DNA from 3 places in the Pelorhabdus rhamnosifermentans genome. Region 3 is predicted to be linked to each of the others. Evidence: riboswitches for the same ligand, from Rfam matches in the RefSeq annotation. Region 3 holds a riboswitch; each other region holds the start of a gene.
The links. A riboswitch is a leader RNA that binds a small molecule or an ion and turns the genes downstream of it on or off. The one in region 3 is predicted to bind cobalamin.
Positions count from the first base shown of each region.

Region 1: it holds a riboswitch for cobalamin, as region 3 does, so the genes downstream of both, Ga0466249_RS14310 (nicotinate-nucleotide--dimethylbenzimidazole phosphoribosyltransferase) here and Ga0466249_RS06910 (sirohydrochlorin cobaltochelatase) in region 3, are expected to answer to the same signal.
Region 2: it holds a riboswitch for cobalamin, as region 3 does, so the genes downstream of both, cbiD (cobalt-precorrin-5B (C(1))-methyltransferase CbiD) here and Ga0466249_RS06910 (sirohydrochlorin cobaltochelatase) in region 3, are expected to answer to the same signal.

Region 1 covers NZ_JAHGVE010000011.1:75,948-86,590, forward strand. The annotation lists gene serA (phosphoglycerate dehydrogenase) at 1-717, shown strand, start outside; gene cobS (adenosylcobinamide-GDP ribazoletransferase) at 1,010-1,765, shown strand; cobalamin riboswitch at 1,876-2,072, shown strand; gene Ga0466249_RS14310 (nicotinate-nucleotide--dimethylbenzimidazole phosphoribosyltransferase) at 2,180-3,214, shown strand; gene Ga0466249_RS14315 (sensor histidine kinase) at 3,335-4,546, shown strand; gene Ga0466249_RS14320 (response regulator transcription factor) at 4,570-6,186, shown strand; gene eutS (ethanolamine utilization microcompartment protein EutS) at 6,468-6,809, shown strand; gene Ga0466249_RS14330 (EutP/PduV family microcompartment system protein) at 6,823-7,257, shown strand; gene eutM (ethanolamine utilization microcompartment protein EutM) at 7,247-7,525, shown strand; gene pduB (propanediol utilization microcompartment protein PduB) at 7,552-8,355, shown strand; gene Ga0466249_RS14345 (propanediol/glycerol family dehydratase large subunit) at 8,377-10,047, shown strand; gene Ga0466249_RS14350 (propanediol/glycerol family dehydratase medium subunit) at 10,072-10,643, shown strand, end outside.
Region 2 covers NZ_JAHGVE010000022.1:46,448-57,090, reverse strand. The annotation lists gene Ga0466249_RS20135 (ArnT family glycosyltransferase) at 1-1,199, shown strand, start outside; gene Ga0466249_RS20130 (ArnT family glycosyltransferase) at 1,212-2,810, shown strand; gene Ga0466249_RS20125 (hypothetical protein) at 2,877-3,245, opposite strand; gene Ga0466249_RS20120 (S1 family peptidase) at 3,368-4,507, opposite strand; cobalamin riboswitch at 4,882-5,057, shown strand; gene cbiD (cobalt-precorrin-5B (C(1))-methyltransferase CbiD) at 5,147-6,256, shown strand; gene cbiE (precorrin-6y C5,15-methyltransferase (decarboxylating) subunit CbiE) at 6,235-6,861, shown strand; gene cbiT (precorrin-6Y C5,15-methyltransferase (decarboxylating) subunit CbiT) at 6,858-7,436, shown strand; gene cobI (precorrin-2 C(20)-methyltransferase) at 7,449-8,156, shown strand; gene cobM (precorrin-4 C(11)-methyltransferase) at 8,158-8,916, shown strand; gene Ga0466249_RS20090 (cobalt-precorrin 5A hydrolase) at 8,913-9,986, shown strand; gene cobJ (precorrin-3B C(17)-methyltransferase) at 9,872-10,643, shown strand, end outside.
Region 3 covers NZ_JAHGVE010000004.1:163,472-174,114, reverse strand. The annotation lists gene cbiM (cobalt transporter CbiM) at 150-845, shown strand; gene Ga0466249_RS06915 (PDGLE domain-containing protein) at 850-1,188, shown strand; gene Ga0466249_RS06910 (sirohydrochlorin cobaltochelatase) at 1,359-2,387, opposite strand; cobalamin riboswitch at 2,704-2,886, opposite strand; gene Ga0466249_RS06905 (carboxypeptidase-like regulatory domain-containing protein) at 2,999-3,520, opposite strand; gene Ga0466249_RS06900 (hypothetical protein) at 3,571-4,047, opposite strand; gene Ga0466249_RS06895 (hypothetical protein) at 4,065-4,241, opposite strand; gene Ga0466249_RS06890 (N-acetylmuramoyl-L-alanine amidase) at 4,256-4,756, opposite strand; gene Ga0466249_RS06885 (C1 family peptidase) at 4,813-5,709, opposite strand; gene Ga0466249_RS06880 (hypothetical protein) at 5,803-7,134, opposite strand; gene Ga0466249_RS06875 (TonB-dependent receptor domain-containing protein) at 7,289-10,643, opposite strand, start outside.

The sequences.
Region 1 (10,643 bases), on a different contig from region 3:
AATGTTGGTCTTACTGTGGCTCAAGAGGTTATCAGTGCACTCCGAGGCGAAATTGTCCCCAATGCTGTGAATTTGCCGACGATTCCTAAACAGGAATTTGAATCTTTTTCAGCTTATTTGAAATTAGGCGAGACACTCGGTAAGATGTACTATCAATTAGAAAAAGATGCTGTGGAAAAAGTGGAGATTGTCTATAGCGGTGATGTGGCTACCATTGATACATCCGTGATTAGTTTGGCTATCTTAAAGGGGCTTTTTGAGCCAGTTTTGCAAGAAAAGGTGAATTATGTAAATGCCAGCCTTATTGCGAAAAATCGGGGCGTTACTGTAACGGAAAGTAAAAAATCTACTGTTGAAAGTTATTTGACATTGATTCAAATGAAGGTTATTTCGAAGAATAAAACCTTTACTATTAGCGGTACCATCTTTGGCAAGGGTGAAATGAGAATTGTAGAGATCAATGGTTTTACTTTCGATTTAACGCCCCGTCCTTATATGCTTGTGGCTGAAAATATTGATAAGCCAGGCATTGTGGGTCAAATTGGTACGATCCTTGGTGTGAGTAAGGTAAACATTGCGACGATGCAGCTGGGGATTAATGATCAGGAAAAACGGGCCATGATGGTTTTGGCAATTGATTCTGATGTGTCAGTTGATGTTCTGCAATTTATCAGCGGTGTAGAAGGTGTGTTGAAAGTTCACTTGGTGAAAATTTAAGAAATTACAATTAAAAAATAAATAAAATAAAAGAGGAAAAACGTTATTTGTCTGATGACAGGCAAGTCGCGTTTTTTTTCTTCTGTAAGCGCGTTCTAGTCATATTACAGGTACAACCCTTAGTATTAATGGTGGTTACGAAACGCAATTAATGCAAGATTTTTTTGTAAGACCTATGACTATTTTGGCTGTGTGTGGTAAAAACTTGCTTGTTTAAAATAACAAGCAGGAGTGTTTGGTTTCTTTCATGAATCTATCTAGTAATGAGAGTCTGTCAAGGAGGCGAAAGCAATTGTTCCAGCAGTTGTTCAACGATTTTATTACAGGGTTGCAGTTTTTAACACGTATTCGTCTCGTTACGCAAGTCGATTGTTCTCAAGATAGTTTTCGCCGTAGTGTTAAATTTTTTCCTATTATTGGCTGTCTCATTGGGCTGCTATTATCAGGAATAATCTATGGATTACAGTTGCTTGGGAGTGGCAAAATTCCTTCACATGTTATGGCATGCAGCCTGATTTTGATTGAAATACTGTTAACAGGCGCTTTGCATTGCGATGGCTTTATGGATACGATGGATGGAATTTTTTCTGGACGTTCCCGCGAACGGATACTGGAGATTATGAAAGATAGCCGTGTTGGTTCTTTCGGTGTTATTGCTTTTTGTTTGTTCGCGCTTATGAAATATTCCTTTATCTTGGATATGGATTCTTCTTTATTAGCCTTGGCTTTTTTAGTTATGCCCATTGTCGGGCGGTTGGCAATTGTTATGGCTGTTACCTTGTTTCCCTATGCACGGCGTGAAGGGTTGGGCAAGAGCTTTTCTTATCATGCTGATCGCAGAACCTTGTATATTGCTGGATTATGTGCTGGAGTCATACTCGCTTTATTAGGCAGATTAGCTCTTCTTAGTAGTCTATTTGGTCTTATTTTTGCGTATATTTTTGCCGAATATGTGAATAAGCGGCTGGAAGGATTAACAGGGGACATTTATGGTGCTGTCAATGAACTAACAGAGCTTGCTGTTTTGTTCGTATTTACTTGTTCATGATATGAGGAGTATGGGATTTTTTTTACTATGTTCTTTAATATTTTGCTAAGCTAGCTAAAACAGGTAGGAGAATGGTTACGTATGTAGAAAAAGTGTGATAATTGAATTGAATAAAGTGCCACTGTATGGGTGCCTCTCGACTTGAGAGGAGAATAGGGAAGTCGGACAAGATATTATATCTTGAAACGACGCGGTCGCGCCACTGTAATCGGGGAGAAACTTCTTTTTATGCCACCGGGAGAACGGGAAGGCTAAGAAGGTTTGATGATCCGTAAGCCAGGAGACCTGCCTGTACAGCTGCCATGTACTCCCGCGTAAGGAGTAGTGCCAGAAGGAGAGGGTCTTAAAAATACCTAGCCTTTTTGGTTTGGTATTTTTTTATTGCTTCCTAAAACACATTGAGGAGGAATTCAGATGGATTTCGAAAAAACAGTCAATGATTTTATTGATGGGGCGGCAAAGCCGCCCAGTAGCTTAGGAACTTTGGAAAAACAGATAAAAAAAGTGCTGTTAGCCTGGGGAAAAATTGATTTGGAAATTCGGCCCTTTCATATTATTTTTGCTGCAGATAATGGTGTTGTAGAAGAAGGCGTAGGCAATACTACAGCGGAAATTACTTATTTACAAGCAAAGAATATGGCCGAGGGTCGGGCGACGATTAGTTGCTTTTGCCAGGCTAACCAGATTCCCTATGAAGTAGTGGATGTGGGGATTCATACCGACCGAAAGTCAGGTCTGGATCGGAAGGTAGCCTTAGGCACTAAAAATTTTATGAAAGAAGAGGCCATGACAGAGACGGAGTTTCAACGAGCTTGGGAGATCGGTCAGGAACGAGTGCGTCATGCTGTTTTAGAAAAAAAGTCGAATTTGCTTTCTTTTGGTGAAATGGGGATTGGTAATACAACAACATCTTCTGCCGTGCTTCATGCTCTCACCGGGATGCCGCCGGAATTTATTGTGGGTTATGGAGCGGGCTTAAATAATAATGAGATTTTAAAACGCAAACGCCTTGTTGTTGCCAAGGGGGTGGAACTTCATAAAGAAAAATTGCACACAGTACAAGATATTTTACGTTGTGTCGGTGGATTTGACATTGTTGCCATGTGTTCTGGTATGCTGGAATGTGCAAAATTACATATTCCATTTGTAATAGATGGCTTTATTGCAGCTGTTGCTTATACCTGCGCGTTTCGCCTTAATCATGAGCTTGATGGTTATGCTATCCCTTCCCATATTTCAAGAGAACCAGGTATGGCCTATTGTTTAATGCTTGGCAATATATTAGCGGAAGATGTTGTCTTGCATGCCAATTTGGCACTAGGCGAAGGGACAGGGGCCGTGCTTATGGTTTCGATTTTAAAAACTATGTTATATACTTTGCATAACATGGCAAGATATTCTGATTTTGTTTATAGTGAGCCCTTGCCTGCACAAGATGTGGCCATGTAAAAAAATTGCTACCGTTTGGTAGAATATTGCTATTAGCAGGGAAAAAATTGCATTCTAGCTAATATCTCTATAAGAAATAGTAAGACTTTTCTGTATTGCTTTTTCAAGGGAGGGCGACGAATGCAAACAAGTCATCCATTTGTTTTAGGTGAAATTGTCAACACTCAGGTCTTGCAGGAGATACAGGATAAATTTTCCGAAGCAACGGGTTTTGGCGCAGTCATTGTGGATCGCGAGGGCAATCCAGTTACACGTCCGAGTAATTTTACCTGTTTTTGTTCTTATATACGATCTGAACCACAGGGATTGGCCCGCTGTGTTAATTGTGACGACTGGGGCGGCAGGCAAAATCAAAAGCCTTGTGTTTATCTCTGCCATAGCGGATTAACGGATTTGGCAGCTCCTATTATTGTGCAAAATGAGTATATTGGGGCATTTCTTGCTGGCCAAGTGGTTTTGGATAACAAGAATGCTGATGCCAAAGCGGAAATGTTTCGTCGTACGGAAAATTTAGAGCTTGACAGACAGCTATTATCAAAATTTTATGATATTGTACCGATTGTGCCGGAAAACCGGATAAAGGCGGCTGCCGATCTTATTTATATTATGTCTAATTATATTGTTGAAATAGGTGTTGCCAATATTGTCGGTAAGCAGTTAGTGGATGAATTGCAATCGAAGGCGAACTTAGAGGCCCTATTGCGCGCAACAGAGTTAAAAGCTTTGCAGTCACAAATCAATCCGCATTTTTTATTTAATACACTCAACACCATTGCACGGTTAGCTTTATTGGAAGGTGCAGGACGGACGCAAGAAGTGGTATTTGCTTTAGCTGATTTACTCCGCAATAATTTGCGGGACATCGATGTACTGCGTCCTTTAGAACAAGAATTAAAGTCCATTACAGACTATTTGACGATTCAAAAAATGCGTTTTGGTGAACGGATTCAAACAGTTATCCATGTAGATTCACAGCTGATGAAGGCAGAGATTCCAGCTCTTACTCTTCAACCGCTTATTGAAAATGCCATTATTCATGGATTGGAAGCTAAGTTAGATGGAGGGACAGTTGAAATTACCGGCGAGATTGTCGGTAATTCTATGATGCTTTATGTAATCGATTCAGGAGTGGGGATGTCGGAAGATATGATTCATGCCATTTTTCAATCTGAAAAACGTACGAAAACGCATGGTCAAACAACAGGTCTTGGTGTTATCAATGTTCATAAACGTATTCAACATTATTTTGGTAATGATTATGGTCTTACACTGGACAGTAAGTTAGGAGAAGGCACTCGTATTGCGATTCGGCTTCCCTACTGTTCGGATTAGGCGGATATTTTGGGAGAAACGTTATGGTTACACTATTTATAGCAGATGATGAACAACTAGAAAGACAGGCATTACGGCTAATTATTGAAAAAAATTGTCCTAACATTCAAATTATCGGTGAAGCGGGTGATGGAATCAGCACGGTTCATATGGTAATTGATGAAAAGCCGGATATTGTGTTAATGGATATTCGTATGCCTGGAATGAATGGTTTAGAAGCTGCCAAGCGCATTCGAACGGTTTTGCCTGATTCGCATATTGTTATGCTTACGGCTTTTGATGAGTTTACTTATGCCAGGGAGGCCCTTACGATTGGCGCTGTGGAGTATCTGTTAAAGCCTGTTAGACCCGCTGGTATTGTGAGCGCCATGGCGGTAATCGAAAAAAGAATTGCTGGAATTCGAGTCAAACAAGCTGAAGAAGAGGAATTGCGCAAAAGTGTAGAATCGGCTCTCCCTTTTATCCAAATGTCTTTTGTCTATGATCTGATTTCTGGTTCTATTACAGAGCTTGATCACTTACAGCAACGTTCGCGTTTTTTAGGTCTTACTTTTGATCCTGGTGTAGCTCTTATCGTGGATATTGACAATTTTAAGCAACTTACTTGTCAGGACACGGAGCTTGAAAAGCAATTAATGAAACAAAAAGTTTATCAGCATATTTGTCAAGTTACTGGCAAGAATGCGTTAGTTACACCTTTTGGCAGTGATAATGTCATTGTTTTGCTAGGGTTCGCCAACGAAGATAGGTCCGAAGAAATTGAAAATTCCGTTCAGGAGATAGCTGTTACCATTAAAGAAAGTATTCGGCTTGAGATGAATATTGGCGTTACCATTGGCATTGGCAATTATTATGAGGACCCACGCGAGCTTCATAAGTCTTATTTGGAAGCTCGGCGTGCCGAACGGCAAAGGTTTTATCTTGGAGACGGTCAAATTATTCATATTAAGGATGTGCCTTATGTTAATGCCAGTCCCTTTAATTATCCCTTCCGGTATGAGAGGGCTGTTCTTGATAAGGTGCGGTGCGGTGACCGAGAACAAGCGAAGGAGACCCTCCATGAATTGCTCAATGGTATTTTTGCTAGTAAGGCTAGTATTGAGACAGTAAAGGCTTGCGTATTGGAACTTCTCATTGTATTATCCCGCTCCGCTGTAGAGGGAGGCGCAAATTTAGATCAGCTTACGTTGCTTAATTTTACTTGTATTGATCAATTGACTGCTTGTAACACGAAAGGGCAAGTGGAACATTGGTTATTTGAGGCGCTCGATCATTTTATGGATAATATGTTGGATAATCGTGTGAGTACGAATCTTAGGGTGATTAATCAAGCTTGTGATTATATTGTTCATCATTGTCATAAGAATATTTCTTTGGAAGACGTGGCTCAGACTGTCCATTTAAGTCCCTTTTATTTTAGTCGTTTATTTAAACAGGAAAAAGGCTATAATTTTGTTGATTTTCTTACACAAGTACGTATGGATAAAGCAAAAAAGTTGTTGCAGAATCCTGATTTTACAGCAGTACGCATTGCTTCGGAAGTGGGCTATCAAGATGCTAGTTATTTTAGCCGCGTTTTTCGCCAGACAACAGGGTTGACACCCAATCAGTATCGACAGGGAATAAATAAGCCTAAGTAAAAGCGAGATTATCTCATTGATAGGATGTTATCTATTATAAAAATGACCAAACGGAGATTGTAACACTACAATCTTTGTCTGGTCATTTTTATTTGTAAAAAAAATTACATAGATGAACAAAAAAATCCTGTTAGCTTGTTTTTTTATTATTCGTGGATGAATAGATCGTCAAAATAGCAGCAAATATCTTTGATGCCTCAGCAATATTTAAGCAAGGTAGAAGAGATGAAAAGAGTAAATATACTTTTGTAAAACTATTTTGAAGATTGCGAGGAAAGATCATGGCAACAGAAAAACCACGCGTCGTTCAAGAATATGTACCAGGTAAACAGTTGACGCTAGCCCATCTTATTGCCAATCCAAAACGGGATTTGTGTGAAAAACTTGGACTTGTGACAAGTTCAGCCATTGGCATTCTAACGATTACACCCTGTGAGGCAGCCATTATTGCGGCAGATATTGCGACGAAAACGGCCGATGTTCAAATTGGTTTTATGGATCGTTTTACAGGTTCCCTCGTTATTACAGGGAATGTAGCTGCTGTTGAGGCAGCCCTCAGTCAGATTATTCATGTTCTTCGTGATGGCTTGGGGTTTACAGGTCCAAAGTTGACGAAATCCTGATATGGAGAAGGTTATGTTTGTTGGTGCCGTAGGGGCCGGGAAAACGTCGCTGATTCATGTATTACAGAATGATTGCCAAAAGGTACAGAAAACACAAAGTATTATTTTCACAGATGGTGCCATTGATACGCCAGGTGAATATGCGCAAATTCCACGATTTTATTCGGCACTACTGATTACTGCTGTGGAATCTTCGATTGTCGTTATTGTGCAAGATGCAACAGATTTAAAAACTACTCTTCCGCCTGGTTTTGCTGGGATATTTACGCGAAAGGTTGTTGGAGTAGTAACAAAAATTGATGCACTTGGCGCAGAAAGGGAGAAGGCTCGCAATCGGTTATTTCAAGTGGGGGTCAAAGATCCGATTTTTTTTGTTTCAGCCCATACAAGGGAAGGTATTGATGTATTCATGGATTACTTGATGAAAGGAGGTGTACATAATGAGTGAAGCGCTAGGAATGGTTGAAACGCGTGGGTTAGTGGGGGCCATTGAAGCAGCTGATGCCATGGTTAAGGCAGCAAATGTCATTTTAATTGGCTATGAGAAAATTGGCTCAGGTTTGGTGACAGTCATGGTACGCGGTGATGTTGGCGCAATTAAAGCAGCCACAGAAGCGGGTGCTGCCGCCGCCCAAAGGGTGGGTGAAATTGTATCTGTTCATGTGATTCCACGTCCGCATACGGATGTAGAAAAAATTCTTCCCAAGGTAAAGTAGGCATTAATATGGAGGTGACAGGATAAATGCAAGAACAATTAATTGACAAAGTGATGGATGAAATTAAGAAACGGATGGAAAGTCAGGAACCTGCCAAGGTGGAACAAGAGCAAGCGATAACGTCAGGAGCAAGTTTTGCGAATCCTGGACTAACTGAATTTGTGGGAACTGCTATTGGCGATACGATTGGTCTAGTTATTGCCAATGTGGATCCTATGCTGCATGACATCATGAAAATTGATCCAAAATTCCGTTCGATCGGCATATTAGGTGGCCGTACTGGTGCCGGCCCTCATATTCTGGCTGCTGACGAGGCCGTCAAGGCTACGAATACAGAAATTATTACGATTGAATTAGCCCGTGATACGAAAGGCGGCGCCGGACATGGTTGCTTGATCTTGTTTGGTGCTGAAGAAGTATCAGATGCCCGGAGAGCTATTGAAGTGGCACTAAAAGAACTAGATCGGACGATGGGCGATGTTTATGGTAATGATGCCGGTCATATTGAACTGCAATATACCGCTCGTGCCAGTTATGCAGTGAATAAAGCTTTTAATGGTCCGATTGGCAAGGCATTTGGTTTAGTTGTTGGTGCTCCAGCAGCTATTGGCGTACTCATGGCGGATGTGGCAGTGAAGACAGCTAATGTCGAATTAGTTGGCTATGCGAGCCCTGGTGGCGGAACAAGTTATTCTAACGAAGTTATTATTATGGTTACAGGTGATTCCGGTGCCGTGCGTCAAGCCGTACTTGCTGCGAAAGATACAGGGAAAAAACTACTGGAAGCACTAGGCGGGCCTGCTCCGTCGACAACAACACCTTATATTTAAGTAGCAAGGAGGGGAGACAACATGAAAAAATCGAAACGTTTTGAAGCTTTGGCAGCGCGTCCTGTTAATCAGGATGGTTTTGTAGTGGAATGGCCGGAAGTAGGCCTTATGGCGATGGGGAGCCCGAATGATCCGAAACCGAGCATCAAAGTGGTCAATGGTAAGATTGCCGAAATGGATGGGATTCCCCGCGAAAAATTTGACTTTATTGACCAATTTATTGCCGATTACGCAATTGATGTGTCTATTACTGAACAAGCCATGGCGATGGATGATTTGGCTATTGCCAAAATGCTTGTGGATGTCAATGTTTCACGCGATGAAATTGTCAAGGTAGTTCGTGGACTGACAGCAGCCAAGATTGTTGCTGTATTCAATAAAATGAATGTCGTTGAAATGATGATGGCGTTACAAAAGATGCGGGCGCGTAAGATTCCTTCTAATCAGTGTCATATTACGAATATCAACGATAATCCTGTCTTAATTGCAGCAGATGGTGCTGAAGCTGCACTACGTGGTTTCGATGAAATGGAAACAACCGTTGCGGTCGTTCGTTATGCGCCATTTAATGCCTTGTCGCTTTTAATTGGCGGTCAGACCGGACGAGGTGGTACGCTTATTCAATGTTCCTTAGAAGAAGCGACGGAACTGGAATTGGGTATGCGCGGTATTACTGCTTATGCTGAGACGATCTCTGTCTATGGTACGGAAAATGTTTTTGTTGATGGTGATGATACGCCATGGTCTAAGGCTTTTTTGGCTTCGGCTTATGCGTCACGAGGTCTTAAAATGCGCTTTACTTCTGGAACTGGTTCCGAGGTGCAAATGGGGTATGCCGAAGGCAAATCGATGCTCTATCTCGAAGTTCGCTGCATCATGATTACCAAGGGTGCTGGGGCACAGGGACTTCAGAATGGTTCTGTTAGCTGTATTGGTGTGCCTGCCGCTGTTCCATCAGGAATTCGAGCCGTACTTGCTGAGAATCTTTGTACTTCTATGATGGATTTGGAAGTAGCCTCAAGTAATGACCAGACCTTTACTCATTCCGATATTCGGCGCACAGCACGGACATTGATGCAAATGTTACCTGGAACGGACTTTATTTGTTCAGGCTATGGCGGGATTCCTAACTATGATAATATGTTTGCTGGTTCCAATTGGGATGTAGATGACTATGATGATTGGAACATTATTCAACGTGATCTTAAAGTAGATGGTGGATTGCGGCCGATTTTGGAAGAAGAAGCCATTGCTGTTCGAAACAAAGCAGCGCGAGCCTTGCAAGCTGTTTTTAAAGAATTGGGCTTCCCGGCTATTACGGATGAAGAAGTGGAAGCAGCTACTTATGCCCATGGCAGTAAGGATATGCCGCAGCGGAATGTTGTAGAAGATTTAAAAGCGGCACAGGAATTAATGAGTCGCGGCATTACGGGTTTGGATATTATTAAAGCCTTGTCAAAGGCCGGGTTTGATGATTTGGCTACCAATGTACTGAATCTGTTGAAACAACGTATTTCCGGCGATTATCTTCATGCCGCAGCTATTCTTGATAAAGACTTTAATGTCATTAGTGCCGTCAATAATCGTAATGATTATATGGGACCTGGCACAGGGTATCGGATGAGTGACGAACGTTGGGATGAAATTAAAAATATCAGTCAGGCCATTAATCCGTCTGATTTTGATGTTTGAGTAAGGAAAAGAGGTGCATGGAAAATGCAAATGAACGAGCAAATGATTCGTGAAATTGTAGTGCAAGTCCTGCAAGGCATGGAAAGTGAGATACCACAGGCTGCGAAACCCGTCACAACGGGTCATCCGATGAAACTTGTTGAAAAAGGCGTTGCTACTGCGGCCAGTCGGGCCGATGAAGTAGTTATTGCCTTGGCACCGGCTTTTGGTAAGTTCCAGAATAAAACCATTGTGAATGTTCCTCATAGTGATGTACTGCGGGAAATGATTGCAGGTATTGAGGAAGAAGGTCTTCATGCCCGGGTTGTTCGTATATTGCGTACTTCTGATGTTGGTTTTGCTGCCCATGATGCAACGAAGTTCAGCGGGTCGGGGATTGCCATTGGAATTCAATCACGCGGCACGACGGTTATTCACCAGAAAGACTTGCCGCCTTTAAGTAATTTGGAACTCTTTCCTCAGTCACCGTTATTAGATTTAGCTGCCTATCGGGCGATTGGACGTAATGCAGCCAAATATGCCAAGGGAGAGTCTCCTACACCGGTTCCTACCCGAAATGATCAAATGGCACGGCCGAAATATCAGGCTAAAGCAGC
Region 2 (10,643 bases), on a different contig from region 3:
TATTTTCTGGCCTTATTCTTGTCACGTCTTTTGAGTTCTTTTATATAGCCAAGGGTGCCGTGACAGATATGACCTTAACTTTTTGTTTAACAGCGGCATTACTTGCTTTTTTGTTTAAACGCTATACTTGGATTTATGTATTTGCTGCCTTGGCCACTGTAGCCAAAGGCCCGATTGGGCTAGCCTTTCCCGGAATTATTATTCTATTGTATTTGGCGGCAGGCAAAAGATGGTCCTTTTTACGGGAGATGAAAGTGCCGCAGGGAATTGTTCTTTATCTCGTCATTGCGGCACCCTGGTACGGTATTATGACTTATTATCATGGCAGCGATTTTATTAATACCTTTATTGGCTTTCATAATATTACACGCTTTACAACACCAGAGCATCCTGAAGGAGTGCTGTGGTACTATTATCTGCCTGTCGTGATCATTGGCTTTTTTCCATGGACGGCAGTACTTGTACAGTCTGTCAAGGCTTCACTTTATACATATGGGCAAACTTTTGCTAAACTACAATTTTTAAATATTTGGGCTTTTTTTATCTTATTGTTTTTTACTATGTCGCAAACCAAATTGGTATCTTATATTTTGCCCATGTATCCGCCAATGGCATTGATTATTGGCTGGTATCTCAGTCGCCTATGGGAAAATCGCCTGAGGGGCAAATATTTATCCTGGCCTATTACTGCGACTTTATTATTTGGTGGTTTCATAAGTGCATTAGTCTGGGCGGGACAGAAGTATCCAGAAATTTCACTTGGCATAACGCTGGCGGTAGGATTGCTTTTGGTCTGCCTGATCGGTGTTTGGTATGCTTATCGTCACCGTGATGTGACTAGCATGATCTATGTTCAAGTCGCAGCTATGGTAGTATTCAGTGCCTTATTTGTCACGCTCCTTATTGGCCCTCTTGCTGCTAATTTGAGCTGCCTAGGGATTTCTAAGGAATTTGTTCAGCATTATGATGGGCAAACGCCTGTTTACGTAGCAAAATTTTTACGCCCCGGATTTGCCTATTATAGTCGTGTTTATGGAAAAGAATTGAAGACGCCGGCTGATATGAACGAAGCTTTTGTTCAGCCTAAAGCCTATTTAGTACTCAAACAAGATGATTTAGATATTTTGCCTATGGAATGCAAACAGCAACTGGTGCTTGTGGCACAATCAGCAGATAAATTGCTCATGTTAAAGCAATAGGAGAGAAGTCTATTGAAGAAAAATATGATGAGTGTAACGTTGTTTTTTGTGTCGCTCCTGTTCTATTTGGCGTTTAATCAACATGTGCCTATTACGGATCCTGTAGAGTCCAATTATGCTTTGACTGCCAAAGAAATGGTACTGTCAGGAAACTTTTTATCGCCGCAAATTTATGGCCAGTATTGGTATGATAAGCCGATTATGATTTATTGGCTTATTGCAGGTTCTTTTCAGTTGTTTGGTCTGACTGAATTTGCTGCACGGTTTCCGGCGGCACTATTTAGTGCATTGAGTGTGACTGTTCTTTACCGCTTTACATATAGTTTATCAGGACGCCGGCATGCCTTGTTAAGCGCACTTATTTTAGGCACATCGCTGGAATATTGGTTACTAGCCAGGTTCGTCATTACAGATAGCGTTCTGTTTTTTTTCTCCAGTCTGTCATTAGCTTGGTTGTATCAGGGCATGATAGGCAAAGGAATATTTTATTATTACGGTGCTTATGCGGCAGCAGGTCTGGCTGTTTTAACCAAAGGCCCAGTAGGTCTTGTTTTGCCTGGTTTGATTGTACTATTGTTTATTACTGTGCGGCGCGAATGGAGAATTTTAACTGAATTATGTTGGGGGCGGGGGCTGACCATTTTTTTCGGTGTTGCTGCTCCCTGGTATTATCTGATGTATCTTCAGCATGGCATGGACTTTATTAATACTTTTTTGGGTCTGCATAATTATTTGCGGGCCACTGTTTCTGAACATCCGAAAGATAATGTTTTTTATTATTATTTGGTGTTATTTCCATTTAGCTTGTTGCCTTGGACGGGCCTTTTGTTTCCAGCAGTTTGGCAGGCTGTCAAAAAAACGAGCAGGCTTCATTGTTATCTGTTGACTTGGTTTGTGACTATTCTTGTTTTTTATACACTGATGGCTACGAAATATCCGACTTACGTTTTTCCAGCAGCTTTTCCAGCGGCCATTTTGATGGGCGAGTATTTGGAAAAAATGCTTGCCGAGGGAAGTAAAAAGTTTGGTCTTATCATCACATTCCCGACTCTTTTGCTGTTGTTGCTATTTGCTGCAGCTGGGCGTTTTGTTCCGCACAGCTTAACAGTTACAGGGATGCAACTAATTTGTTTGTGTATGATAGGGTGTCTCATTTTTATTCATATAAAAACCAATCGGGCTTTTCTTGTGGTTTCTGTGATTGCCATGACGTTGTGCAGTAGTTTACTTCTTATGAATGCAGCCTTAGTACCACTTGCTCACTATCGGTCAGCTAAGGAAGTGATGCGCAGCATACCTGAAAATGGGGCACTTGTTGGCATGTATGGTGAATATATGACTTCCGCTGACTATTATAGCGGCTATGTTATACCGAGACTTACAGCGATGCCTGAGGTGCGTGCTACTGACAGTGTCTGGTCAGGAAAATATACCATGCCAATACAAACACTGGCCGATTTTTTGAGTCAGAAACAGCCGGGCCAGCGTGTATTTGTGTTGATGAAAAATCAGGAGGCAGTTGATTTTACGGCTTTGTCTGATGCGGTGAATTTTCTCAAAATAGATGAACAACAAGGAATGAGTCTGTATGAATGGATTCCCTCCAAATAGGCTAGTTGTTGTACAAAAGAGGCTGTCCTCCATTGGACAGCCTCTTTGTATTAAATATATATTCACTTAATTTTCCAAGCTAGGGTTTTCTAAAGTTTCATCTTTTAACATATGTGGTGGACTGGGATAAAAGAAATGACACATAGCAGGTGAAAAATTCAGCTGTGCAAGTTCCTTATGGAGCAAATTGGATAAGTCTGTTTCAAATGGAACAAGCTGATCGTCGCTGACGGCAGCGTCTTCGACAAGTACTAAGACATAAGAATCGACAACAGGCGCATTTTCAGGAACTTCTGATCGTTCCAGCGGCATTGTTGGCACAAGCTTTACTGTTGCAATAGGTTCATCAGCTGTATTAGTTATTTTGGCACGGTACGTATTGAACCAAAGCGTGCGGGCTAAAGTTAATTTTAATTTCATATCCGGTGAATACACAAGTATCAGACAACCTTTCTAAATAGTGAGATTGTTTTATTATAACATGGAAATTTATAATAGTGAAACACTGCTATGAATGGATAAGTTATTGATATTATGGATTTACAAATGTATTGATGTTATTTAACGACTATTTGTACTACCGAGTTTTTGGCAAGATCCATAATTTGGGCAGGCGTTAGGTTATTTTCAGTTTGTTTGACAGGTAATGGTATTTCATCTGGAAGTGTGCTAAGTAGATTATTTATATAATTAATTTTCATGGAAAAATTAACATTCTGCGGAAATGATCCACTTAGTGCAAGCGACTTGAGGGGGTCCATCGTGGAACAGACGACACCTAAAACTTGTCCTTTCGTATTAAATAACGGGCTGCCGCTGTTTCCTGGTTGAATGGGTATGCTAATTTGGTACATTCGTACATCGTCCTGAAAGCCTGTTGTACTGTTAATAATTCCTTCACTCAGTTTCGCTTTTGCGCCTAATACAGTGGGCATGGGAAATCCGACGGTATATACAGTGTCGCCATTTTTAGATTCTGAGACATTGCCTAGACTTAAGGGGGTCACGGAGCTTTCCGGTTCTTTAACTTTTAAAATGGCTAAATCGTTTGCAGGATCTTTTGCTACAACAGTGGCGGATGTCAATTGTTCATTTCGATCTTTAATTTCAATTGTTTTAGCTGTTTTGACAACATGATAATTTGTTACAATGAGATGCGGTGTAACGAAGAATCCTGTACCGGAACCACTAAAGGTATTGCTGTTATTCTTACTTGTTTCGCTTGTTGGATATATTCTTATAAACATTTTTCTTTCTTTTTTATTGTTAGTGTATTGCAGCATATTATTGCCCATGAGATGAAAGGAAGTTCCCAATACTTGTTTTTCAGTAAAAATTAAAAGCTGCTGTGAATATTCGTATAACGATCCGACAAATAATTTATCCATAGTTGTTTTTTTTAACGCCAGCTTTATTTCGCCGGGTTTCCAGTTATGTGGAGTTGCTTCGGTGATGAATCCAATATAATCATGTCCTGAACATACTGAAAAAGTATTTTTAACAATAGCAAGTTCATAACTGTCGTCGTCGGTCAGCCAAATTCCTTCAATAGGGTCAAGGGTTTTATCTTTAAAGAACGTATCTATGGCTTGCTGGCGATTGAACTGACTTGTTGGCAGGGGGGCGGCAAAACAGGAGGCGGCAATAACGAAAGATACCAGTAGTATAAAAATAAAAAATAACCATTTCTTAGACATAAAAATTCTCCTTTGGCATGAAAAAATATGCATTATATTTTTTTGCCCCAAAATAACAGATAAATCAATAAGATCATGAATAAGATCATGAATAAGACATCTTCATAGCTGAAGCAGCGCTAAAATAAGCTATTAGTTGTGATGTACATGTTTAAATATAATAATTGCTTTTATATAATGAATATTATTTGTTTACGATTAACATTCTTCATTGCAGGAAGAATTTCCTTTTTTATTGTGTATAGATTAGATTTTATTTTAACATGCCTCATTGTTTATTGAATTTAAATTTTGTTTCTATTTCGAATTAAGCAGGAATCTGGCGTTATTGATGGAATATAACGCAATATAAATAAATATGTAGTATAAATAAATATTGAATTTTGGGAATAGGTGCATTTTGCTTAATTGGGAAGTCCGGTGTAATCCCGGCGCGGTCCCGCCACTGTATTGGAGAGCTTGTCTAATGAAAGCCACTGGTTAAACACTGGGAAGGCCTAGGCAAGCAATGAACCAGAGTCAGGAGACCGACCTGTTCTAACACACGCCGTTATGACCTACGAGAGATGGGCAGGTGGGTAATTGAACAGGTTTTATTCTGTCGCTGTTACCCCCCTTGCTCGTGAAGGGGGTATTTTCATGTCTGGAGAGTTGTTAAGAGAAGGCTATACAACAGGATCCTGTGCGGCAGCCGCGGCAAAAGCCGCTGCGCGCGCAATACAAGGTGAAATGATTACGACTACCGTGATTTTATCCCCCCAGGGACAAGCTATTACTGTGCCGATTGATTCAGTCCAAGTCACGCCAGAAGGCGGCTATGCCTGCGTTATTAAAGACGGTGGCGATGATCCTGATATTACGCATGGTACGAAAATTATTGTTCATGTGAAATTAACCAATCAGATAGATATTTGTTTACAAGCAGGTAGTGGAGTGGGCATTGTTACTAAGCCTGGCTTATCTGTTCCGGTAGGTCAGCCTGCCATTAATCCGGGACCTCGTTTAATGATTGAACGTGCTCTGCGTGAAGTACTTCCACGAGATCAGGGAGCGATTGTGACGATTTCAGTACCTAATGGCAAAGAACTTGCCAAGAAAACGCTTAATCCTACGCTTGGTATTGAAGGCGGTATTTCCATTATTGGCACAACAGGCATTGTGAAACCTATGAGTGAAGAAGCTTTTAAAAATTCTCTGACGCCCCAAATTAGTGTTGTCAGAGCCCTTGGATATGAGGACATTGTTTTTGTACCCGGTCGGATTGGTCAGGATGTGGCCATAGAGAAATTGAAATTGCCTGCGGAGCTTGTTGTGCAGACAAGCAACTTTATTGGTCACATGCTGGAACAGGCTGTACGTTTAGGGATGAAGAGGGTTCTTTTGATTGGCCATTTAGGTAAACTCGCGAAAGTTGCCGCTGGTGTTTTTCATACCCATAATCGTGTGGCTGATGCCAGAATGGAAACGTTAGGCGCTTATGCGGCAGCTTGTGGCGCATCGCAAGCTGCCGTGAAAGCAATCTTGGCTTGTACTACGACAGAAGCGGCTATAACGATTATCGCGCAATATAAACTGCAGTCTGTTTATCAGGTTATCGCCAGCCGGGCCAGCATTCGGGCACAGCGCTATGTTTTTGGTGACCTCACTGTGGGCACAGTCGTTGTCACGCTAGCAGGTGAGATTTTGGCTGCCGATGAAATCGCGCAGGATATTGGGGGAGCATTAGGATGGAACATAAAATCATTGTAGTAGGGATTGGACCGGGGTCAGCCGATTATTTGCTGCCCATTGCGAAACGTAAAATCGAGCAAGCCCAGGTGTTAATTGGCAGTCGGCGCGCTCTTAACGATTATAGTCAAAGCGGTCAGATTATTCGGGTCATTGACAAGGAACTCGATTCTTTAATGGTGTTTATTCGAAATCAACTGGCCTTGTTTGATGTGATTGTACTTGTTTCAGGTGATCCTGGCTATTACAGTTTATTACCTGCACTGCGCCAGAATTTTGCGGACTGTGAATTTGAAGTCATTCCAGGTATTAGTTCTTTTCAATTGGCTTTTGCCAAAATCGGTGAGCCTTGGCAGAATGCCACGCTGCTCAGTATGCATGGCAGAGAAGTAACGGATGAAAGCCTTTTTTATCAACAAGGACGTGTAGTGTCTTTTTTAACAGATAGTTGTCATACGCCTCAAGTGATTGCTCAAAAATTGATTAAACAGGGGTGGCCCAACACTGTTCAGGCCTATTTAAGTGAAAAATTGTCTTATAATCAGGAAAAAACAGTATCTCTTTCTTTGGCTGAAGTTACGGCAACAGCGGGATTTGAGCATTCTGTGATGGTGGTGAAGGCATGAATCATTTTCCAGGAATTGATGATGACCAATTTATTCGCGGTCCGATTCCCATGACGAAACAGGAAATTCGGATGGTTGTGTTGTGTAAAGCTAAAATTGCCTCTCACGATATTGTCATTGATATTGGCGCAGGTACAGGCTCTCTTTCGATTGAAGCAGGATTGCTTGCACCTGAGGGGAAAGTATATGCCATTGAGCGAGAACCCGAAGGTATCGAGCTCATTAAGCAAAATGCCAGTAAATTTGGTATACATAATATTGAAATGATCAATCAGTCGGCGCCAGAGGCCCTTACTGATTTACCAAAGGCCAATGTCATTTTCGTGGGTGGCAGTGGCGGAAAGCTAGCGTCTATTTTGACGGTATGCAATGGGCTGCTAGAAGTAGGGGGTCGCTTGCTGATTACTGCCGTTACTGCTGAAACGCTAACAAATAGTCTTACAGTTGTTCAAGAACAAAACTATGTTGTTGATTGTTCGCAAATACAGGTCAGCCGTCTGAAAAAAGTGGGTAAAAGTCATATGTTTCAGGCCCTAAATCCCATATTTATTATTGCTTGTACGAAACAAGCCTGAGAGGAGAATAAGATGACAGGAAAATTTTATGGAATTGGCGTGGGGCCTGGAGCAGCTGATTTACTCACTGTTCGCGCAGTAAATATCCTTAAGGCAGTAGATGTAGTATGCATTCCTCGCTCAAGTGCCGAGAAGAAAAGTGTAGCTTTGACTGTGGCTCAGGCTTATATTGAAACAGCTGAAATTTTAGAAGTTTCAACACCTATGACTCGCGATGCAGCTGTCCTTGATGCAAGTTGGAACAAAGGGGCAGAGGAAATTGCCAATCTTTTGCGGCAGGGAAAGAATGTTGCTTTTATTACCATTGGTGACTCCATGCTGTATAGTACCTATACTTATCTTATGAAGAAAGTGCAGCGACTTGTGCCTGATGTAGATATTGTCAGTGTTCCTGGTATTACTTCTTATTCCGCAAGTGCCGCTTATCTTAACCTTCCCCTGGCAGAGGGGGCAGAAAAATTTGTGGTCATTCCAGCCTTAGATGATCCGAGTGAATTAAATACCATTTTGAAGATTTTCCCGAATGTGATTCTTATGAAAGTAGCGGGTCAATTTGACCAAATTGTTGATGTACTAGAAAAACTTGGGAAGATTGATAAGACAGTCTATATTAGTAGGCTTGGTTATGCAGAACAATTTGTAACCTATGATCTTCGTGCGTTAAAAAATAAAAAACTCGATTATTTATCATTAATTATCGTGAAACAGGGAGGTTTTTAAGGTGTCAGTATATATTGTAGGAGCCGGTCCAGGTGATCCGGAACTCATCACAGTCAAAGGGCAGAATTTATTACGTCAGGCCGATGTGATTATTTATGCGGGGTCATTGGTCAATCCGGCTTTATTGGAAGTGGCGAAGACGGGATCTGCTATTTATAATAGCGCTACCATGACGCTTGATGAAGTCATTGCTGTCATAGAACAGGCAGACAAAGAGGGCAAGCTTGTTGTGCGTCTTCATACGGGTGATCCGGCTATTTATGGTGCCATTCAAGAGCAACTGGATTGCCTCAAGACGAAAAATATTGCCGTTACCATTGTTCCTGGTGTAAGTTCTTTTTTGGCAACTGCTGCCGCTTTAAAACAGGAATATACTTTGCCAGGCGTATCACAAACCGTCATTATTACACGTCTGGAAGGGCGCACGCCTGTGCCTGATAAGGAAAAGTTAGCTGCTCTTGCGGCACATGAGGCAACAATGTGCATATTTTTAAGTGTTCATTTACTTGAAAATGTTGTGGCAGAACTTATCGCAGGCGGTTATGCACCGGATACGCCTGTAGCCATTGTTCAAAAGGCTTCTTGGCCGGAACAGAAAATTTTACGGGGCCGTTTAACAACAATTGCTCAGATTGTTGCGGCTGAAAAAATTGATCGTACAGCCATGATTGTTGTCGGTAAGGTGCTAGATAGTGATTATGATTTATCCTGCTTGTATTCGCCCAATTTTGCTCATATGTACAGAGACGTAAAGAAATGAGACTGGCCATTCTTTCGGTTACAAATAAAGGGGCCCTTTTGGCTGACAAGTTGGCTGACAAGTTAGACGAAGATGTCACTGTCTATGCGAAAGCAGGGCGTACAGTCAATGAATCACATCATACCTATGAGTCTCTCAGTGCTTTAGTAAACGATATTTTTTCTGTTTTTGACGGGCTGATCTTTATTATGGCTACAGGCATTGTCGTTCGAACGATTGCCCCACATATTGTGAGCAAGCAATTTGATCCGGCTGTTGTAGGTATCGATGATGGGGGTCATCATGCCATTAGTTTGTTATCCGGCCATTTAGGTGGCGCCAATGATTTGACACGGCGCGTGGCAACGGTTTTAGGGGCTGATCCTGTTATTACGACAGCAACGGATGTAGCGCACAAAGTGGCGGCTGATGTGATTGCTGTAAAACTTAATTTAGCTATTGAACCTTTTGACCAATTGAAGGCCGTCAATGCAGCCATTGTGAATGAAGAACGTGTGATTTTTTGTATTGATTCTGATTTATGTTATGTTGAATATTACATTGCTCAGGTCCGTGAGCTGGGGATTGAGCTTGAAAACATAGACAGGCTAAAAGAAACAGCTACTTATGACGTTGCTGTTGTGATTACCGATAAAGATCTTTACATGGTCAAGCCGCATTTGTATCTGCGTCCTTATACACTGGCCGTCGGCATTGGTTGCCGGCGCGATACACCGAGTACAATGATTTTTGAGGCGCTGAGTCTGGCTTGTAAAAAAATTGGTCGCAGTATGAAAAGCATTGCTGTCATGGCAAGCGCTGAAATAAAGAAAGATGAAATTGGTTTGCTTGCAGCAGGACAACAGCTTGTTGTACCTGTTTACTATTATGAGAATGAAGAGCTTCGACAGTGTATTTGTAAGCATCAACTAGCAGAATCTGATTTTGTAAAAAAACAAATAGGAGTGGGAAATGTATGCGAAGCAGCAGCACTACTGGCAGGGAAGAGTTACAAGCTTCTGTTGCCGAAAACGAAATATCCCCAAGTAACCATTGCCATAGCAGAGGCAAACTTTTTGTCGTTGGAATAGGTCCGGGCAGTTTTGATGATTTAACACCTAGGGCAAAAAATGCGATTATGAATGCTCAAGTCGTTGTGGGCTATAAAACTTATTTAAAGTTAATTACGGAGCTTATTGGGGACAAGGAAGCATTTGGCACGGGTATGATGCAGGAAGTGGATCGCTGTCAGGCAGCCGTTGATTTGGCAGCAGGCGGCAAAATGGTTGCTGTTGTGTCAAGCGGAGATCCGGGAATTTATGGTATGGCCGGATTGGTATTGGAATTGGCGATGAAACTGGATGACTCTTGTCGTCCTGAAGTGGAAGTTATTGCCGGAATTAGTGCAGTAGGGGCATCGGCAGCTGTGCTTGGCGCTCCTTTAATGCATGATTTTGCCGTGATTAGTTTAAGTGATTTGCTTACTCCCTGGCCACTGATTGAAAAACGGGCGGAAATGGCAGCTCAAGGAGACTTTGTCATTGCTTTGTACAACCCGCGCAGTACCAAGCGGGTGCAGCAAATCGAAATTGTTCGCGAAATTTTACTGAAGTATCGTCCGGCATCAACGCCTGTTGGCATTGTGCGGCAAGCCAGCCGCAATGGACAGAAGACGGCGATTTCTGATTTAGAACATTTTACACAGCAAGAAATCGATATGTTTTCTATGGTCATTATTGGGAATAGTC
Region 3 (10,643 bases):
ACTGATGCCATGAAGGTTGTTTCCTATGATGGGAAAACTTTGCATGGCTTTTTCATTACCTATTCACCTAGCAATGTAACAAAATGATGAAAAAATGTAAGATGAATGAATCACTTTGCACTTGATTTTAATTTAAGGAGGTTTTAATAATGCACATTCCTGACGGATATTTAAGCCCATCTACTTGTGCAACTTTAGGAATAGTTATGCTGCCAGTATGGTACCACGCTTCGAACAAATTGAAAAAGACTTTGTATGTGTCCCGGATTCCTCTTTTAGCAATGGGCGCAGTTTTTTCATTCTTAATCATGATGTTTAATGTACCCATTCCCGACGGGACTACCGCACATGCCATCGGGGCTACTTTAATCGCAATTATTTTAGGCCCGTGGTCGGCGGTGATTACAATGAGTGTAGCCTTGGTTATTCAGGCCATCGTTTTCGGCGATGGTGGAATATTAGCGATTGGAGCCAATACTTTTAATATGGCGTTTGTTGCACCATTTGTCGGATACTATGTGTATCGATTTATTAGCAAAAATGCGCTGCCGGGATCGAAGCGACAAATCATGGCGGGTGCCGTTGCTGCGTACATTGCTATCAATATTGCAGCATTGGCAGCTTCTATCGAGTTTGGTATTCAACCTCTTTTATTTACAGAACCAGACGGCACACCATTATATTGTCCTTACGGTCTGAGTGTAGCTGTACCGGCGATGCTCTTAGCTCATCTTACAGTAGCAGGGTTTGTTGAAGGAATTGTGACTGCAGCAGCTTTAAAATTTATTGCCATTCAATCTTTGGATGCCATGATTTCTCAGCCTAAAATTGGCAAGGAGGCATAACCTTATGTACAAACATTATTGGCTAGGTCTAGTAGTTTTAGCCCTCATTTCACCGCTGGGACTGTTAGCTGATGGCACGGCCTGGGGCGAGTGGGACGGTGATAAATTAAAAGAAACGTTAGGCTTTGTTCCGCAAGGCATGGAGCAGATGGGGGATTTATGGCAAGCTCTGTTTCCCGATTACAGCATGAAGTTTTTGGGGGACAGTACATTTAGTCAATATGTCGGATATATATTTTCCGCTATTATTGGCGCAGTGATTATTTATGCGGTTATATTGCTTATTGGCAAACTACTACTACAGCAAAAACACAATTCTATTTGTCAAAATAAACAATCCTGAAAATCAGGGTAAACGACGTAGCAAGAATACTCTCAATCATAGAATAATAAGCTATGATTGAGAGTATTAGTATGTCAAGGCAAATTGAGGTTAATAAGTTCCTATAACACTAGAAGCAGAACTTATTAACCTCAAAATATCTTTTATATTTTGTTATAATTTCTCTGTCCTTAATGCATCATATGATGAGATGCACGTGGAACTTCATTTTGCAATGCATTCCATGATTCGTTTGCTCTATCAACGAAAAGTTTACGGACGGCTTCATTTTCTCCCAATCCATGGATATACGTTGACACATGGAATCCTGCTTTTTCCAATACTGATTTATGAGATTCCGGCGTATTACCCGCCATATCATTATTAGCATGATCACCAGCAACCATCATCATTGGAATCAAGGTAACATTTTTTATGCCCTTTTCTTTCAGTTGAGAAATAGCCGTTTCTAAACTCGGCCATCCTTCGACAGTATAGATGAAAATATTTTTCATGCCAAGCTCATTCAAGCGTGCCTGCATAACAGAATAATAGGCATTAGAAGGATGCGGTGTACCATGATCCATCAACAAAATCGCATCGTTTTCCCCAACTTTAGGGAATTCTGTACTCATCGCTTTTAATGCTTCACTAACATCATCACGCTGTTTTTCCTGACCCATCCAGTACATCAGAGAAGTTCCCAGTGTCATTTTTTTAAACTGGTCTTTATATAAATCAAAAATAGCACTATCATAGGCATATTCCATACCCGGAATAACATCGAGCGAGGTTAATGCCACACGGGTATATCCGTCTGCCTTAAGCTGCGCTAAAGCATCTTCCGGCGTTGGAATTGTGATCCCTTCGTTTTTCTGAATACGGTCAACAATAATATGAGAAGTAAACGCCAGTACAACCTTCGTATCTGGATGCGCCGCCTGAATATCTGCTACGGTTTGTTCAATCGTTGCTTTGCGCGAATCAGCATAAGTTGTCCCAAAACTCATTACAACAATAGCATCCTTATTCGGTAAATCTTTCATGTCCGGATTTTCTGCAACACGTACACCAATTTCTGCGGCCTTTTTTAATGCCGGAGTTGCATTCTTAACTTCGGGATTTAATTGATAGCTCGCGTAAGTCGTTGTTACTCCTACCCCAATGAATGCGGCACAGGCCATAGAAGCAACAATCATTTTTTTCCAATTCGGGTTCATTTTTATCTCCTCCTAATATAAATTAAAAAATGTATTCGCAATTCGCAAAAACAGCGCCAAACTTACAGTTAAAATTATGGCATTCTTACGAATTTTTAAAAAAGAAGGTCCCCCCGGACAAGAAGGGACCCGTTGCGGTTACCAAGCGCAACTTGGGAAGTAAAGATATGTCTAATGACTCCTTGCCAAAAGGCAAGGAAAAGGTTTGACAATAAGAAAAACCTTCTTGAACGATTCAAGAAGGTTTAGACGACAAGAAAAATTCACAAAATAAAAATTTCTAGCCTAATCCCCTCCCCATCGCTCGTGGGTGTATTCGGTGATTGTTAAATAGGCAGTTCTCCTGACTTTGGATCATTGCTCGCCCAAACCTTCCCAAGACAAAATGTCTCAGTGGTAAACCTTGGGTTTACTTCCCATTACAGTGGCGGGACCGCGCCGGTATTACACCGGACTTCCCTATTAAGCCTCTAAGGGCACCTATTTCGATCATATGAAGTTTTGTGAATGTCAAATACTACATATTTAATATAGCATGTCCTCGCTAACAAGTCAAATAATTTGGAATAATTTCTTCATAAATTTGGGGTAAAGGGCTAAACTCATTATGTTTAGCTCGCTAATTTTTTAAGGATATCTTGTAATGCTGCCGTTAAACCCGCTGATAACTCCGACACGACCATTGTTTCGATATCCGTTAACAGCATCACCTCAATGGGATCCCGAATTTTGGTTACAAAAAAGCTGGACGAGGTTTTTTCTTCTGACTCCAGATGAGCAATAATCTGGTTTACTGCTGCCGGCGCAGCAGCTTTGACAATCGTATCTATTTGCGCAAGCAGCAGAGCTACTACGGAATTAATCGTAACATTTACCGCCAATACGATAGTTGCTGTCGTTGTTTTCGCATCGCTAATGGTAATATTCGCCGTCTGACTCGCATATCCCGTGAGGGACACCGTAACAGCATAATCACCGGCAGGTAATCCTGTGACCTCCACCTGACCATCCATATCCGTAATGGATGTGTTTGTGATTGAGTCGATTTTAAAACTCACTGTTGCTCCGTTAAGAGCCAGGCCATTGCTATCTGTTACATGAACAGAAATTGTTCCTGTTGCATCCTCTGACATAACGATTCACTCCTCACGGTTTTTTTACCCTTGACTCGTCCAGCAGTCGGTTATTTAATCAGCCATTCTTCCACTAACCTTCCACCTAACCGCATCATCTCAACATATAGATCCTTCGGCGTTATCGCGGCGGGATTATCTATGCCGAACACCTCGAGTCCCTGGCAGCGCAGATAAATGGTCCCCACTTCGCTGCAATCATCCTGACAGCAACTGATAAAAGGCAGTTTTATGCCGAATCGATCCCGCAGCAGTCCGGAAAAACAAGCTAAGTAGCTGTAGCTGCGTCCTTCTAATATTTCAGCCGCAAGAACGCCATGCGTAGGCTCGGGCACTTCGATTTCCCAAACTTGCCGACGGCGGTGAGCGTATTTAGGCAGCGGCGTTTTGCGAACCCCCAGCGCCGTCGCTTCCAGTAGACAACTGTCCAACACCACAGCGACATGAGTCGGCTCATCCTCGCCCCCCTCACCCGTCTGAATGATTTTACCGAGAATATCATTGGAACCCGTTGGCCAGAGAAACATGATTTTGGCGGTACCGCTCATTTACGCCTTCTCCATAAAGACGACTTTTTGGTTTTGTGACACAAACTTTTATCATGAACCAAGTACATTGGCCGACCATTTAAATAAAGATTATGCACCAGATGAAAAGTTACTCCTTCGGACAAATCATAGTTATCCGCCAGCTTAGACCTCATTAAGGTACCTTCTTTCATAACCGTTCCCTCCCTTATGATCGCAAAGCCTGTACTTTCTGCTTGATTTCATCCATTTTGGCATAAAGCCTATCGCCTGGACAGTCCGTCGCATCCGTAGAATCGTGAACAATATCGGCAACATCACGATGTCCAATCATATTTACTGGATTGAGGCTGTAAATATCACACAAATCAGCCAGCAAGTTCTCTAAGGAATTCATTTGGGCAGCCGTCGGCTCAGCCGCCATAAAATTACCGGCCAGCACCACGCCCACCGAGCAAGCATTCACCCCCTGAGCATGGGCACCGACGGTATCCCGAGGCCGTCCGCGTTCGATATCCCCATGATAGCGAATGACATAATGGTAGCCGCAGCCCGCCCAGCCAAAAGCCTGATGCTCCTGATGGATGTCAGCCGCGCTGATATCTCCGGCTGAAGCCGCATGATGGACGACAAAATAATTTGTACTTGACCGGGGATCCAACGGATGGGTAAAGGACAAATTCGTTTCAATGACAGTGACTTTCCCCATGGAAAACGACCTCCTTGTCTGCGATTTATTTAGAAAAAAAAGCGGTTCCCACCCTTTTACAGACCGAATTGATCGGTGCCAATCCATTCCATGCTCAGCAGCGACCAAAAATCAGTGGCCAATTTATTCAGAACATAATCATAGGGCAGCCAGCCGTAACCCTGATCGCCCCAGGTTGTTCCCCAGCAATTACGGATTAAGAGCGCGCCAGTGGTTTCCTGATTGCTTTGGGTATTCTCGATTTTCAGCGCGTCGTCATAGCCGAACGCCGCCACGGCATGGCCCCACTCGGACTGTTCCTCTGGTCCGGGATAAGGAATGCCGCCGGGTACGTCGGAGTGGTCAAACGAAGCGAAACCGTAAAAACCGAACATAGCGGGAACACCGGCGGCTAAATATTTCTTGACGCTGGCCAGCACAGCGGCGGGTGACAGCTTGAGCGCCAGGGCATCATGACGAAAATACTGCAGGGCCTCATAATTTTCGGCTACTGCATAAACAAAGGAAGTCGGCTCCTTGTCGAAATCCGGGTCCTGATCCGTATAGGGCCAGTACTTTTCCGGCGGCACGCCGCACAGCGCCAAGGCCGCCATGGTATCGCGGATATAAGCCCCTTGGTCACCGATCACGCCTTGCAAATTGCGGGCATTTTTATAAATATACAAACGAGAAGCAGTTAAATCTCGGGAAAACGATCGGTTTTCAAAATATTCGACCATGCCTGCCGCCGCATGAGCGGTGCAGGCTCCCAATTTTCCCTGATTCTCGACTGGCGAGCACCACTGTCTGAGATCGACGCGTTCCGGCAGCGCCTCCGACACGACGAGTCCCAGTTGTTTTACCGCCTCGGCCACCTTCGGATGCCCTTCATGATAATCGCGCAAATCCGGCAGTGGCGGCCGCCAGCCGGTCCTCACTAGAGTATTGTCGGACAGTACTACTTGTGACTTCATGGGAATCCCTCCTATCCAGATATTGATAAAAAAATGCCTGGACAAGATCGTCCAGGCATTTGATTGTACCGAAATTGCAACGGATGCTTAGCATTATTTCTCTTTGGCAGCCGCTGTCTGGTCCAGAACTTCCTTGAGCTTGTCCGGCGGCAGCAGGCGGATGGCCCGTTTGCTGCGCGAAGCAGATACCGCAGCCGGAACGCCGCCTTTGAGCAGCGTCGTAGTCTGTTCAATCACTACGGACGCCGTATTCAGGTAGGTGTTGATCGTAGAAGTTCCCAGTGTACTAGCGCTCCCCTTCTCCGTAATCACAGAGGCAGAAATCGCCGAAGATGTATTGATCATGTTTGCATAATTGCCGCTGACGAACCAAAGATGCGTGCCGTCCGGGGCAAGCAGCCAAGTAGCAGCAAACGGAGATACCGTCGTTATGTAACTAGAATAATCACTGGTCGAACCGAAACTGCCGCTCTGCAGATCGCTGGTCAGCGTCCGGATGATTCGATAGGTATAGGAACTATAGCTGCTATTATAGTTGGCCAGCAGTACATAGGCATAACTCGTAGTACCCACGGTAACGAAAGCCACGTCGACAAAATCGCCGAACGTCGACGGTGAAGTCATCCCGGTGAGCGTCGCCGTTACCGCCGGAGTGGACTGATTTAATTTGACGACCTGCAACTTGGAGCTAGCGCCGTTGCCGCCGGCTTGCTGCGCCGCGCCGCTGCTGCTTACATAAGCATACAGATTCGTATGATCCACCGTGACGGACAGGGCGTTCGGATTAATCGCAACCGTCGCCGTCGCCGTACCGCTTGTCGGATCAATGATTACGAGCAGCGAACGAGTATAAGTATAACTGTACGTGGTTGAATCGTAGATGGACTGACCATAAAGAGCCGTTAAATACGTAGTTCCTCTAAATACATAGTAATCCAAACCATTGCCGTGGACGGTATAGGTCTTGGTGTCGCCCGGGGTCGGGCTAGAGCTCTGCGTATACAAAGTAGTTGCAGGATAGCTGCTGCTGGAAAGATCAACCGCCGTAATTTTCCCGGAATCATAATCAGAGACATACAACTTCGTGCCGATCACGACCAAACCGTAGGGATTGCTGAAGCCCCAGTCGGTCGAGCTTTTCTCAACAACCAGCGTCCAGCCGCTGCTGCTATCGCTCGGCGTATAGATACCGAACATCGCCGTACCCACGCTCCCTGTGGTATAACGGTAGCTGGCAATTAGCGCATAGTCGGCGCCGTTATATTTAAAATGATTCACAATCGGATCGCCGGACAAATTCGTCGACGTATTGCCTTCTTTCGTCACTACGCCGGTATAAATCGTTCCCGACGAATCGACGGTACTGACAACTCCCTGACTGTAACCGCTGTTGACTACTCCGCAAGCTAATGTTGAATTGGACATAATACAAAACCTCTTTTCGTTAATTTTTTTGTACAGCCCTGTTTCACATTACACGTTCACCGGATTCTTAGAGTCCTACATCTGGGCCACCCCCTTGCCTTTTTGTATCATGCCGCCTTTTGCACGAAAGACGGCACGCGCCTTTCATCCCGACTTAAAATTTGTATTTCATCGTCATATAGTACATGCGTCCAGCAAACGGATAAGGAAGCGTGCCCCCAACAGAACCATCGTATGCTGCCAACAAACGTCCATCATACCCCCGATTGAACAGGTCATTCACGCCGGTACTCAGTTCCCACTTCGGATTAAAGGCGTATTTCATTCCCACATTGACCGTTCCCAGGGCGTCAATATATTCATCATACTTGTCTTGACTGCTCCAACCGATATACTGACGATCGGTATAGTGATATTCGGTAAATACGTTCAGCTTGTCGCCAGGGAAGCGGTAATCGAAGCGAACGTTATAGACCCATTCCGGCATATACGTCATGGAGCGCGTATAGGGCAGATAATTTGTGTCCAACGACTTCATCTCTGATTCCTGCCATGTGGCGGCCAGACTCATGGTCAGCCGGTTCCAAGTCATTGTGTGAGTCAGTTCAAGACCGTGCACCTGCGTGCTGTCCATCGGCAGATACGTGCTCGGCGCATGCGGCGCCAGAGGCGTCCACAACACCAATTGATTCTGCGAGTGGCGATCGAACCAGGTCAGCACGGTTTCCGTATCGGCCTTGGCCAGTTTTCCCTGCCAATTGAGGCTGAAGTCGAACTGCTTTCCCGTCTCCCACGTGCTGTCGCCGTTTAGTCCGAAGAATTTTCCCGCACCTGCGTTCGGCTGAATATCGGCCCCGTCGCCGAACAGTTCATAGAAGTTCGGATGACGGTTGTAGGTCCCCCACGTGGTTTTGACGCTCCAGTGGTTGTTGAGCTGCTTCTGCAGCGCAGCGGCGCCGGAATATTTCCACTGCCGATCCTGTCCGCCGAGGGACTCGATGTCCACCTTGTCGGCCCGCACGATCGGCGTAAACTTGAAATCGCCGGCCTCATTGAGCGTCATCGTATCCTGCAAGGTCAGATGATACTCCTTGATATGATAATCGCTGAGCATAACGTCGCTGGAATAGGGATTATTGCTGGAGTAATTACTGGAGAACATGGCACTGCTCCAGTCGCTGCCGTTGGCGTGCATCTTTTCCTGACTTACATCGGCATTAAATTCCAGCAAATGACTGTCGCCCAGCTTCCAGGCGCCGTTCAGGTTTCCATCCCACTTCTTCGAGTGATACTCGGCCCAAAATTGACCGGGATTCGGCGCCCAGCCGCCGTAAGACATAGCGCCCGCCGCTATTCCGTTGATCAAGCCCGTATCGCGATAAGACTTTCGGCTGTCAATATAACTGACCTTCCAGCCCCAGTCCAGATTGCCTGCCGTGTTCCGGCGGCCGATCTGGAAGTCCTTTTCGTCAATATCCTGCTGCGCATCGTAATAGCCTTTTTCATACCAATTGCTGTACCCGACGCTGCCAGTTCCGGATCCGGCGAGAAAAGCAGTCACTGAACGAGGCAGCTGCTCATGAAGCTGCTTCCAGGACGCTTTGATATCCCAGTGATCGTCCTGCCATTTTACCATGCCGTCGTCGTTCTGGTAGCCGTTGGACCGCCGGGTAAATTCGCCCAAATCGGTGCCGCCGTTGGTAAGCATACGGAACGGGAAGTTGCCGCCCCAAATGTCCCGCTGGAAAGTGGCCAGCAGGCTGCCGTCCCCGATCGGCGCTGTCAGCTGATAGGTTGCGTTGTAGCCGCCATAGGACTTGAAGCCTTGACTGACGCTGCCGCCGACTTCCTTTGGCTTCTTGGTAATGATGTTGATGACGCCGCCCATGGGTGCGCCGGAAAACTGCACAGGCACATAGCCGCGATAGACTTCGATGCGTTCCACGTTATCCACCGGAATGGCCGAAAGATTCACTGCCGCTTCACTGTTCAGGTTGATCAGCACGCCGTCCACGTAGACGGCTACTTCAGCCGCCGTCGAACCGCGCACCCGGGCCACCGTATAGTGGCCGATCCCGTCTACCCGCTGAACAAACAGTCCCGGCACTCGTTCTAACAGATCGGGCAGGTCTTTTTGCTCGCCTTCAAATTTTTCCGGATAGATCACGGTCACCTGACCCGGCGATAAAGCTTTTTCCCAGTCCGGACGCTCCGCTTCCACCGTCACCGGGGCAAAGGAGTATTCCCCGTTTTCTGCCGTGTTTGTTGCGGTGTTTGCCACCTCGGCAGGCTGTACCATCGTTGGTGCATTTTCCGCCGGTACCGTGCCACCTTGCGCGGCAGTGGCTGCGACAGGTTCCTTGTCGGTCGTGCTGGCCACTGGAGACGACGGCGTCTCGTTCTGCACTGCTTTCGGCGCAGTTTGCTCTTTGGCAGCAGTTTGCCCTTTGGCGACGGCCGTTTCCTGCTTAGATTTGGTCGGCTGTTTCACTGCGTCCGTCGCAACTTTCGCTTCAGACATTTTATCCCCCGGCCGACCGACAATCACGGTCACATTTTTCTCTGGCTTTACGGTCTCATTTTTTGTGGCTTTCGGTGTTGCCGTTGAACTCGCCTTACTAGGACTCCAGAAACCGCCCCAAGTCCAGTTGAGTCCGCCGTTAATCTGCCAGCCGCTGCCAACCCGGCTGCCGTCCGTTTTACTGACGTCCAGATTAAACACGCCAGTCGGTGAAATCCGGTAATTGCCGCCTACGTTGAATTCCCACCAAGTATCCTTGCCACCCATCGTATCAAGCGTCCTAGTCTGATCGCCGAAAAATTCGTGCATGGCCGTGCCATTCTCGAATTCATGCAGTAATGCCACCCCGGCGTGTACACTGCCCTGGCCGCTATCTAACTGCTTGCCGATCTGCATTCCCAGACGGCCGGTTAAAGTGCTCGCGTTATTTTGCTGAATGCCCAGATTATTGCTTAAACTGTAGCTAAGGCCGTTGATCCGTCCGGCGTAGAGAGAAGCCGATGGCTCCCAGTACCAGTTGTTCTTCAAGGCGTCGTGATAGCCGTATTGTACTCCTAAGCCATAGCCCCAGGTGCTGTAGTCGCCATTTATCTGGCCGACCCCGCTGCCTGTATTGCCTGTCAAATGATAATTGTCTTTCAGATGGGAAGTGAGCAGCGCCACATCCAGATAATGGCCCTTATTGCCCACCCAGGTTTCGTAAATCCCCAGGCCCTGACTTTTCTGCGTACCGCCGCCTGTAGCGGTATTCGAATCGCCTTCTACATTGCTGGCGTAAATCCCGGCGTAGACCTTGCCATCCGCGATGTCATGGTTGAGCAACTTATCGTAGCCGACCTCCAGGCCGTTATAGTTCTGACCGACTGTACGGCCGTACCCGTCGGCGCTGTGATACTGTCCATGCCAGGTCTCCGCCCAGATGTTCTCCTTTTGATCCTCGACGGGCGCAGGCGCCGCGCTCAGGCTCGCTTTCCAGGAAGCGGGGTTG